One region of the Fictibacillus sp. NPDC058756 genome, then DNA from elsewhere that is predicted to be linked to it. Evidence: riboswitches for the same ligand, from Rfam matches in the RefSeq annotation. Region 1 holds a riboswitch; the other holds the start of a gene.
What was found. A riboswitch is a leader RNA that binds a small molecule or an ion and turns the genes downstream of it on or off. The one in region 1 is predicted to bind S-adenosylmethionine.
Positions count from the first base shown of each region.

Region 2: linked by a shared signal. The riboswitch ahead of ACFW35_RS15235 (PLP-dependent aspartate aminotransferase family protein) and the one ahead of ACFW35_RS08800 (bifunctional homocysteine S-methyltransferase/methylenetetrahydrofolate reductase) in region 1 are both predicted to bind S-adenosylmethionine.

Region 1 covers NZ_JBHYPU010000001.1:1,739,684-1,744,759, forward strand. Annotated here, with positions in the region: gene cobA (uroporphyrinogen-III C-methyltransferase) at 1-202, shown strand, start outside; gene ACFW35_RS08790 (sirohydrochlorin chelatase) at 203-955, shown strand; gene ACFW35_RS08795 (precorrin-2 dehydrogenase/sirohydrochlorin ferrochelatase family protein) at 971-1,594, shown strand; SAM riboswitch class I at 1,610-1,723, shown strand; gene ACFW35_RS08800 (bifunctional homocysteine S-methyltransferase/methylenetetrahydrofolate reductase) at 1,785-3,635, shown strand; gene metH (methionine synthase) at 3,628-5,076, shown strand, end outside.
Region 2 covers NZ_JBHYPU010000001.1:2,963,365-2,968,440, reverse strand. Annotated here, with positions in the region: gene ACFW35_RS15245 (nitroreductase family protein) at 1-433, shown strand, start outside; gene ACFW35_RS15240 (hypothetical protein) at 635-1,765, shown strand; SAM riboswitch class I at 1,942-2,059, shown strand; gene ACFW35_RS15235 (PLP-dependent aspartate aminotransferase family protein) at 2,249-4,039, shown strand; gene ACFW35_RS15230 (aliphatic sulfonate ABC transporter substrate-binding protein) at 4,084-5,070, shown strand.

The DNA of each region.
Region 1 (5,076 bases):
TGTTGAATGGGGATCATTAGAAAATCAGAGAACCGTAACGGGTACATTAGAAACCATTGAAGATATTGTGATTCGTGAAAGAATCGAAAATCCAAGTATGATCGTTGTTGGAGAAGTGGTGCGACTCCGAGAGGAACTTAAGTGGTTTGAACAGCTTAATGAAGAACCAGTTGAGATGACTGCTATTAGCGGAGCACTTTAGATGAAAGCGTTACTTTTTATCTGTCATGGCACAAGACTGCAAAAAGGCCGTAATGAAGCAGAAGAATTCGTAAAGCAATGCATGGCTTCAGTTGATGTTCCAATAAAAGAGATTTGCTTTTTAGAGCTAGCTGAACCTTCCATTTCACAAGGATTTAATGCATGTATACAAAAAGGAGCGACGAGCATCTCTGTTGTACCTGTGTTTTTATTGTCGGCTAACCATGTAAAGATAGACATACCAAAAGAACTTAAATTTTTACAGAGTCAGTATCCTGAAACTGAAGTCATATTTGGCCGCGAATTCGGCGTACATGATGCCATTTCCCACCTGTTGTGGGAAAGGATTACGAAACGGGTTGCTAGTTTAAGTAAGAACTCACACATTTTATTGGTTGGAAGAGGAAGTACAGATCCAGATGTAAAGCTAGATTTAGAGAAAATCGCATCTAACCTTCAACAACATTATGGCATACCAAGTATTCAAGCTTGTTTTCTAACCGGTTCAGCTCCAAGCTTTGAAGAAGTACTATGGAACAGCCAAGATTCATACGATCAAGTAATTGTTGTTCCTTATCTATTGTTTTCAGGTCTATTAATAAATGGAATGAAGATTACGACAAAACGATATCTGGAACATTCACAAAAAGAAGTGATCCTGTGCGAGACGCTAGGCTATCACCCCATTTTAAAAGAAGTATTACTGACTCGGATAAAAGAGACACTTCGAACAAAAGAATTTGCAATATTTTAAAAAGTGAGGTATATTATGTACCCTATACACGTAGACCTATGCGGTAAAAAAGTTGTTGTAGCAGGAGGCGGTCCTGTAGCTTACCGGAAAATAAGAGATCTACTGAAAGAAAAAGCAATAATAACTGTCATTAGTATTGATGCAGTTAAAGAGATTCAGGAATTACATGAACAAAAAAGTCTCACTTGGATTTCTAGAGAGGTTAAGAGTAAAGATTTCGAGAAAGCCTTTCTTATCGTCGCAGCGACTAATTCAAACGAAGTGAATGCTGAGATTGCTATTAATGTGAATGAGAGCCAGCTGATTAATGTAGCTGACCAGCCGAAATTAGGCAATTTTATCATTCCAAGCGTTGTGAAAAGAGGAAAGCTTGTACTCTCAGTTTCAACCTCTGGGGCTAGTCCCAGCTTGTCCATCTCAATAAAAAAAGAACTTCAGCAAAAGTACAGTAAAGACTATGAATCTTACTTGGAGTTTTTATTTGAATGTAGAAACATCATTAAGAATGAATTTCCGAAAATAAAAAGGAAAGCTTTAATGGCGGAACTCACAGATCCCGTTTTTTTACATGATGTGAACAAACGTTACGGATATAAAAAGACATTAACGAACGAAAAAGTTCGTAACCTAGTAAAGTAACCAAAACGAATAATACCCTTATCAAGAGAGGTTGAGGGAGCGGCCCTATGAAACCTCAGCAACCAGCAGCGTAAAGCTGAAAAGGTGCTAATTCCTGCGAGTCCACATATGGACTTGTAAAGATAAGAAGACCAAACGCTGAAAAAGTCTTCTTTATAGAAGGCTTTTTATTTTATTTAAGGAGGCTTACATGAGCTTAGTAACGGATTTAAAACAAAACAAGATACTGATCGGCGATGGTGCTATGGGTACGCTTCTGTATTCGTACGGCTCGGACTTTTGTTACGAAGAATTAAATCTTTCGCAACCGGAACAAATCTATAATATTCACCGGGCTTATCTGAATGCCGGCGCTGATATCATTCAAACAAATACGTATGCAGCCAACTATTCAAAGCTAGAACGGTATGGCCTCCAAGATCAAGTAAAAGAAATCAACAAGGCAGCTGTTCAAATTGCGAGAAGAGCTGCCAAAAACGAATATGTCGTAGGAACCATAGGTGGAATCCGCGGCATTAAACCAAACAGTATTTCGCTTGATGAAATTAAACGCAGTTTTCGTGAACAGCTCTATTGTTTACTCATGGAAAACGTAGACGGTATACAGCTGGAAACGTATTACGATCTGCAAGAACTCGAAACCGTATTAGAGATTGCTAGAAAAGAAACGTCTCTTCCAATCATTGCTCAAGTTTCCCTTCAGGAAATAGGCTTTCTGCAAGACCGAACTCCAATTTCAGAAGCTCTGTTGCGTCTAGAGGAAATCGGTGCAAATGTAGTGGGATTAAACTGCCGGTTAGGTCCTTATCACATGCTGAAGACACTGGAGGAAGTACCGATTCCTAAACAAGCATTTTTGTCTGCGTTTCCGAATGCCTCACTGCCTTCCTATTCAGATGGGAAGTTCCAATATGAGAGTGATGCTGATTATTTTAAAGAATGTGCTCATTTGTTCAGACAGCAAGGTGTCAGTGTTATTGGAGGCTGCTGTGGTACAACACCTGAACACATACGTGCTTTCTCAACCGAGCTTAAAAACCTGCAGCCTGTGAAAGAGAAAGAAGTAAAACAAAGAAAAAGAGATATTGTAATTCAGTCAGCATCAAAGTCTAAATATGTTCCGCTTTGTGAAGAAGTAAAGAAGAAACAATCCATCATTGTTGAATTGGACCCGCCTCGCAAACTTGATACGTCTCGATTTATGGAGGGTGCGAAGGCTTTAAAAGAAGCGGGAATCGATGCTCTTACAATGGCTGATAATTCTCTTGCGTCACCACGTATATGCAATTCTGCATTAGGATCGATTGTTCAGTCAGAATTAAACATTCGGCCGCTCGTTCATATTACGTGCCGCGACCGAAACTTAATCGGACTTCAATCACACTTAATGGGGCTTCATACACACGGAATCCGTGAAATATTAGCTGTAACTGGAGATCCAGCAAGTGTCGGTGATTTTCCTGGTGCATCATCTGTATATGATGTTACTTCATTCGAACTGATCAAACTCATTAAGCAGTTTAATCAAGGATTATCGTTATCAGGAAAAGAACTTGGAGAAAAAACTTCCTTTAGTGTAGGAGCAGCTTTTAATCCAAACATCAGGTTAATTGATAAAGCTGTGAAACGTTTAGAAAAGAAGATTGAATATGGTGCGGACTATTTTATTAGTCAGCCTGTGTTTTCAGAGGAAAAGCTAATTGAAACATATGAAGCCACCAAACACATTGATAAACCGATCTATATAGGAATAATGCCATTAACAAGTTCACAAAATGCTGAATTTCTTCATCATGAAGTGCCAGGAATAAAATTATCTGACTCTGTACGTGAACAAATGGGGAAATATAAAGAAAACCCTAAACAATCAATTGTTGAAGGTTTAAATATAGCAAAATCACTTTTGGATACAGCTATGGATCTTTTTAATGGCATTTATCTCATCACTCCATTTATGCGTTACGAACTAACTGTTGAATTAGCCGAATATGCACGAACGAATCATCCATCCCTTTTAGCAAGGAGGTGGCAGAATGCCTAAGACATCAATAGAAGATCAGCTGAAAAAGAGAATATTAATTATGGATGGCGCAATGGGGACGATGCTTCAAGAAGCAAAGCTCACAGCAGAAGATTTTGGCAGCGAGGAATTTGACGGGTGTAATGAATATTTAAATGTTACAGCACCAGAAGTTATTGAATCCATTCATATAACGTATCTGCAAGCTGGCGCAGATATCATTGAAACGAATACCTTTGGGGGAACTAATCTTGTTTTAGACGAGTATGATCTTGGCGTACGAGCTTATGAGATTAATAGGTTAGGTGCGGAAATTGCGAGAAGAGCAGCTGATGCAGTATCTTCCGAAAAATGGCCGCGTTTTGTTGCCGGTTCAATGGGGCCAACTACGAAAACATTAAGCGTTACTGGCGGTACGACATTTGATGCGTTAAGGGAAGCTTACGCAGAGCAAGCAAGAGGACTGATCGACGGCGGTGCAGATCTGCTCCTTTTAGAAACAAGCCAGGATATGCTTAATGTAAAAGCGGGTTTTTTAGGAATCGAACAAGCGATTGAGCAAACAGGAAAACGAGTTCCCCTCATGGTATCAGGAACCATTGAACCGATGGGAACAACATTAGCTGGTCAATCGATTGAAGCGTTCTATATTTCATTAAAACACATGAATCCGTTAGCAGTTGGCTTAAACTGTGCGACTGGACCTGAATTCATGCAAGACCATATTCGCTCGCTTTCTAATTTATCAACAACTGCAGTCAGCTGCTACCCGAATGCAGGGCTGCCGGATGAAGAAGGAAATTATCATGAGACTCCTGAAACGTTAGCAGCTAAATTATTGGGATTCGCAGAAAAAGGCTGGCTTAATATTGTTGGAGGCTGCTGCGGAACAACGCCTAAACATATAGAAGCATTAGCACAAGTAATGAAGAACTATTCACCACGATCGATTCAAACGAATGAAACCCATATGGTCTCAGGAATTGAACCTTTCATTTATGATGACCCAACTTTACGGCCGATCATGGTCGGTGAGCGCACGAATGTAATTGGCTCAAGAAAGTTTAAGAGGCTTATTGCAGAGAAGAAATTCGAGGAAGCTGCTGAAATCGCAAGAGCTCAAGTGAAAGGCGGCGCACATGTACTAGATGTCTGCTTAGCAGATCCAGACAGAGATGAAAAATGTGACATGGAAGAGTTCATGAAGGAAGCTGTTAAGAAAGTAAAGATTCCTTTTGTAATCGACTCAACTGATGAAGATGTAATCGAGCTAGCTTTAAAATATTCACAGGGTAAAGCGATCATCAATTCTATTAACCTTGAAGACGGAGAAGAACGTTTTGAAAAAGTGATTCCTCTTCTGCATAAATATGGAGCGGCAGTAGTAGTCGGAACCATTGATGAAAAAGGAATGGGTGTTTCGGCAGAACGAAAGCTTGAAATTGCAAAAGAATCGTATGAG
Region 2 (5,076 bases), 1.2 Mb from region 1:
ACTTGCGGCAAAAGCAGAAGAGAACGGAAAGACGAAGGAAGCGAAACTGCTGACACGCTCCTTTGGCCCTTATGCTACTGCATTCTCGGGAGCTCCCGTTTTAATCATCTGTTTAGCAACTCCGTATGAATCCAAATTCCGTGATAAAATCTTTGATCCGATCGAGCTTGCAGAAGAGTCCGTTTGGGAAGAAGAAGGCATCAAGAGCAGCTGCCTTGCTATCCAGAACTTAATGCTCGCAGCCCATGCGCGCGGTCTAGGATCATGTCCGATGACGGGTCCTGTTTTATTAGCACAGGACGCCATCCGTGAATTTTTAGATATTCCTGCAAAAAAGCAGATCAATATGGTAATCTCACTCGGCCATCCGCAAGACCAGCCGAAAAAACTGGCTCGAAAAGCAGTTGAAGAGATCGTAACGTATGTAGATTAATATGAAACCGGCTATCTGGGTTAGTTATTGACCTGGAGCAGCCGGTTTTTTGTTGTATAGTGGAGATTGGCGCTCGTTCGCGAGGGTTTTTCCTCGCTGAACGAGCGCCATCCTAACCTTGCTCACGCAACAAGCATGCAGAAAAAAGTGGAAAAAGGATTTTTTTCGACATTTAGCGAATATATGCAGGATAAAAGTATGATGAATAAAGAAAGAGGAACATCTATGAAAGAAACTTTTGATTTAATAGACTTTGCGCTGCAAAAGAGCGGTCTTGAATCTCTTAAAGATACCACTCAGGTTCAATACTTAGGTGAAGGCGCATGGCATCAGGCATATCTTGTTCAGCTGCGTGTTGGAGAAGCAGTTGTTGTACGGTTTCCAAAGGCGGAAGCTTACGGTAAGAAGGTAGAATTTGACGAGGCGGCAGCATTTGCAGAATACGCAGGAACGAAAGCCTATTACGAACTGGCAAACACCGTGAAACCTGGTATCTGTCCGGAGTTTTTTCATTATCATGTTGAAAAAGATAAGACGTTTACCGTTGAATCCTATGCTGGAAAAGCGATAAAACTTGAGAGCTTTACGTTCATGGAAGCATTTCAGGCTGGTGCAGAAATGGGTGAATTTTTCCGAAATATGAACTCTGCCCCGCACAGTTTAAAGGGATTCGGATACTTGAAGTGGAATGGTACAGCTGTTGAAGGACAGTTTCAGTCGAGTGTCACTGATTTTATGAAGGAAGAAAATCAAGAATACTTAAGCGATTTTAGAGAGTTTATCCAAAATAACGATCAGCCGATTCTCCCATCTGCAATGACTCATTTAGAGGAATGCATGAATAACAGGGAGATTGATGAATCACACATTGTACTTACAAACCAGGATACTTCTCCTGAAAATATATTGCTTCATGCAGATGGAAGGGTAAGTCTAATCGACCCCGTTCCGCTTTTATACAGCGGAGATTCTTTAGCTGGTAACTTTTTAAACAATTATCATACACTGTACCCTGCATTTTTTAATGCACCCCGTTATGCGAAACATCAGTTTGACCGTTTTGAAGAAAAGCTGCAAACCATAGCTGACGGATTTATGGAAGGCTATTGCAATGGTGATGCTGCTGTAAGAAGACGGGTCAAACAAGAGGAATTTATTAAACTGACAAGCTTAACTGCTTTTCAGCATAAAGTCTTGCATTCTGACATGACGTTAGAACAGAAAATCCGTTACGGAGAAAAAGCTGCGATCGCCAACAGAATATCTGTACTTCTTAAAAGAATAGAAGAATTTCAATGGGAAGATGAAAAAAGCGGAACGAAGTTGGCATAACGTGCAAAGCATAGGCATATTCTTAATTTGAAAACTGACAGTTGAACCATAAGCTTTTTGTAAGACTTTTAAAAGTTTTCAAAAAACGGTTGACTTTTAAAAACTGAATGGACTATAATCCTATTCAAGAACAAAACAAAAATCATCACGTTAATGTGTTAAAAATAATTTGATATCTCTTATCCAGAGAGGCGGAGGGACTAGGCCCGATGAAGCCCGGCAACCAACAAACCACATTAGGTTTGGAAAGGTGCCAATTCCTACAGATCATTTTTTTGATCTGGCAGATAAGAGGAGGCCAAAACCCTCTTCTTAGGAAGGGGGTTTTTCTTTTTTTCCTCTTCTAAACTTCACAACAACTTCATCTCAAATTTTTATTTTTCATTTTTGAAATTGCATATCGGTTAAGGGAAAAGTTATAACTTTTATCCCTAGTTTTCCTATATATTTTATCGGTATAAAACACAAAAAGGAGAGGTTTATATGACAAAATCTTTTGATGGATACGACATTGACACATTGCTTTTACACGGAGGGCAAGCGCCTGATCCAACAACAGGCTCGCGGGCTGTACCAGTCTACCAAACAACGTCTTATGTTTTTTCGGATACGGACCACGCACAGAGCTTATTTGCTCTTGAAGAGCCAGGGAACATTTACAGCCGAATCGGTAATCCGACAGTTGACGTATTTGAAAAAAGAGTAGCCTTACTTGAAGACGGAGTGGCTGCAGTCGCAACTTCATCAGGTATGTCAGCGATTGCACTCGCCATTTTAAATATTGCAGAAGCGGGTGACGAGATCGTAGCTGCGACAAATCTATATGGCGGCACTTACAATCTATTTTCTATCACTCTACCGAAATACGGTATCAACGTAAAATTTGTTGATGCCGAGGATCCAGAGAATTTCAGAAAAGCGGTAACTCCGAACACGAAAGCGTTCTATGCTGAAACAATCGGTAATCCTAGTTTGAACGTACTTGATATAGAGGCTGTTGCAGAAATTGCACACGAAAACGGAGTGCCGCTTTTAATCGACAATACGTTCGCAACTCCATATGTCACAAAGCCATTAAGCTGGGGAGCAGATATTGTTATTCATTCAGCTACAAAATGGATTGGCGGGCATGGTACAGCAATCGGAGGGGTAGTTGTTGATGGCGGACGCTTCAATTGGAACTCTGAGAAATTCCCAGGATTCACTGAACCGGATCGCAGTTATAACGGTTTGAGATATGCGGTTGATTTTGGAACACTCGCATTCGCTACGAAACTGCGGGTTCAGCTGTTACGAGATTTTGGTGCTTGCTTGAGCCCTCACAATGCATTCCTCCTTTTACAAGGATTAGAAACGCTGCACCTTCGTGTTGAAAAACATGCGAAAAATGCACAGGCAGTTGCAGAGTATCTCGACAAACATCCTGCAGTCGATTGGGTATCATACCCTGGGCTTGAGGCACATCCAAGTCATGAGCTGGCTAAAAAATATTTAAGCAACGGTTTTGGTTCGATCGTGAACTTCGGAATAAAAGGCGGGCGTGATGCTGGGCGTAAAGTGATCAACAACATCTCATTATGGTCACATGTAGCGAACGTTGGTGATGCAAAATCTCTGATCATCCATCCAGCATCTACAACTCATCAGCAATTAAGTGATGAAGAGTTAAAGGCGACCGGAGTTACTGAAGAACTTATCCGTTTATCAATCGGTCTTGAATCAGTAAGAGACTTAACGAACGATCTGGACCGGGCGATTCAAGCAGCAACGGGGATCGGATCGGAAAAAACAGAGATTACGATCAATGATGAAGGTGTGATTCGCTGGGCATTGCAGTCCTCATTATACAGAGCAGTTGAAAACGGCCAGGAGATTCAGCGGCCAAAGACACTTGCAATCGTCGGGTTAAGTTCCAATCCGGCAAGACCTAGCCACAGACTAGCACGAAAAATGCAGCGCCTTGGATATAAGATCGTTCCGGTAAATCCGAGAGAAACGGAAGTGCTCGATGAAAAAGCTTATCCAGATCTAAAGTCCATTCCGTTCCCGATCGATGTGGTTCAAGTGTTTAGAAGTCCTGAAGCAGCTATTGAACTTGCGAAAGAAGCTGCGATCACTCAGCCAAAAGTATTCTGGCTTCAAGAAGGAGTCATCTCACCGGAAGCAGCGAGGATCGCAAAAGAAGCGGGGATCGATGTTGTTCATAACCGTTGTACCTATAAGGAAGCGCAGCGTTTAAGAGGTACGATTGCAACGTATGCGTGTGAAGTATAAAGAGATAAAAAAATAGAGATGAAAAAAGTGGAGGGAAACTGATTATGAAGAATTGGTGGAAAGGAACGCTGCTCGTTAGTTTAGCAGCTGCATTGTTATTAGCGGGCTGTTCGAGCTCAGCAAAAGAAGGAGAAAAACCGGAAAAAATCAGATTGGATTACGCGTTCTATTCGCCAACAAGTCTGGCACTGAAAAAGTTTGGCTGGGCAGAAGAGGCATTTAAAAAAGATGGTATTGAAGTGGAATGGGTGCAAAGTCAGGGAAGCAACAAAGCGCTGGAGTTTCTGAATTCCGATAGTGTGGACTTTGGTTCCACTGCCGGGGCAGCTGCACTTATTGCAAAAGACAAAGGGGCACCGATCGAATCTGTATATATCTATTCACAGCCTGAATGGACAGCATTAGTTGCAAAAGATGGGAGCGCAATTAAGGATGTAAAAGATCTTAAAGGAAAAAAGGTAGCCGCAACATTCGGAACAGATCCTCACATCTTTTTATTACGTTCACTTAGTGAAGCTGGACTTTCAGCAAAAGATGTTCAAATCGTAAACCTTCAGCATGCTGATGGTGCAAACGCTCTAATCAAAGGTCAAGTTGATGCATGGGCAGGACTGGATCCGCACATGGCAAGAACAGAGTTAGAATCTGGAGGAAAGTATATCTACCGAAATCCTGATTTTAATACGTACGGAACGCTGAATGTTCGCTCAGAGTTTGCTAAGAATCATCCGAAGCAAGTGGAACAAGTAATTGAGCTTTATGAAAAAGCAAGAAAATGGACACTGGAAAATCCAGAAGAAGCAGCAAAACTTTTATCTGAAGAGGCGGGGATTAAAGAAGATGTCGCTAAAAAACAACTCGAACGAAATAACTTCTCGGAACCTGTTCCTGGATCACAGCACGAAAAAGCTATATCGGCTGCAGGCGAAGTACTTCAGACAGAAGAGATTGTCAAAAAGGATACAGACATTGAGAAACTCGTAAAAGAATTAATAAATCCAAAGTTTGCTGAAAAAGTAATCAAAAAATAACGCAAA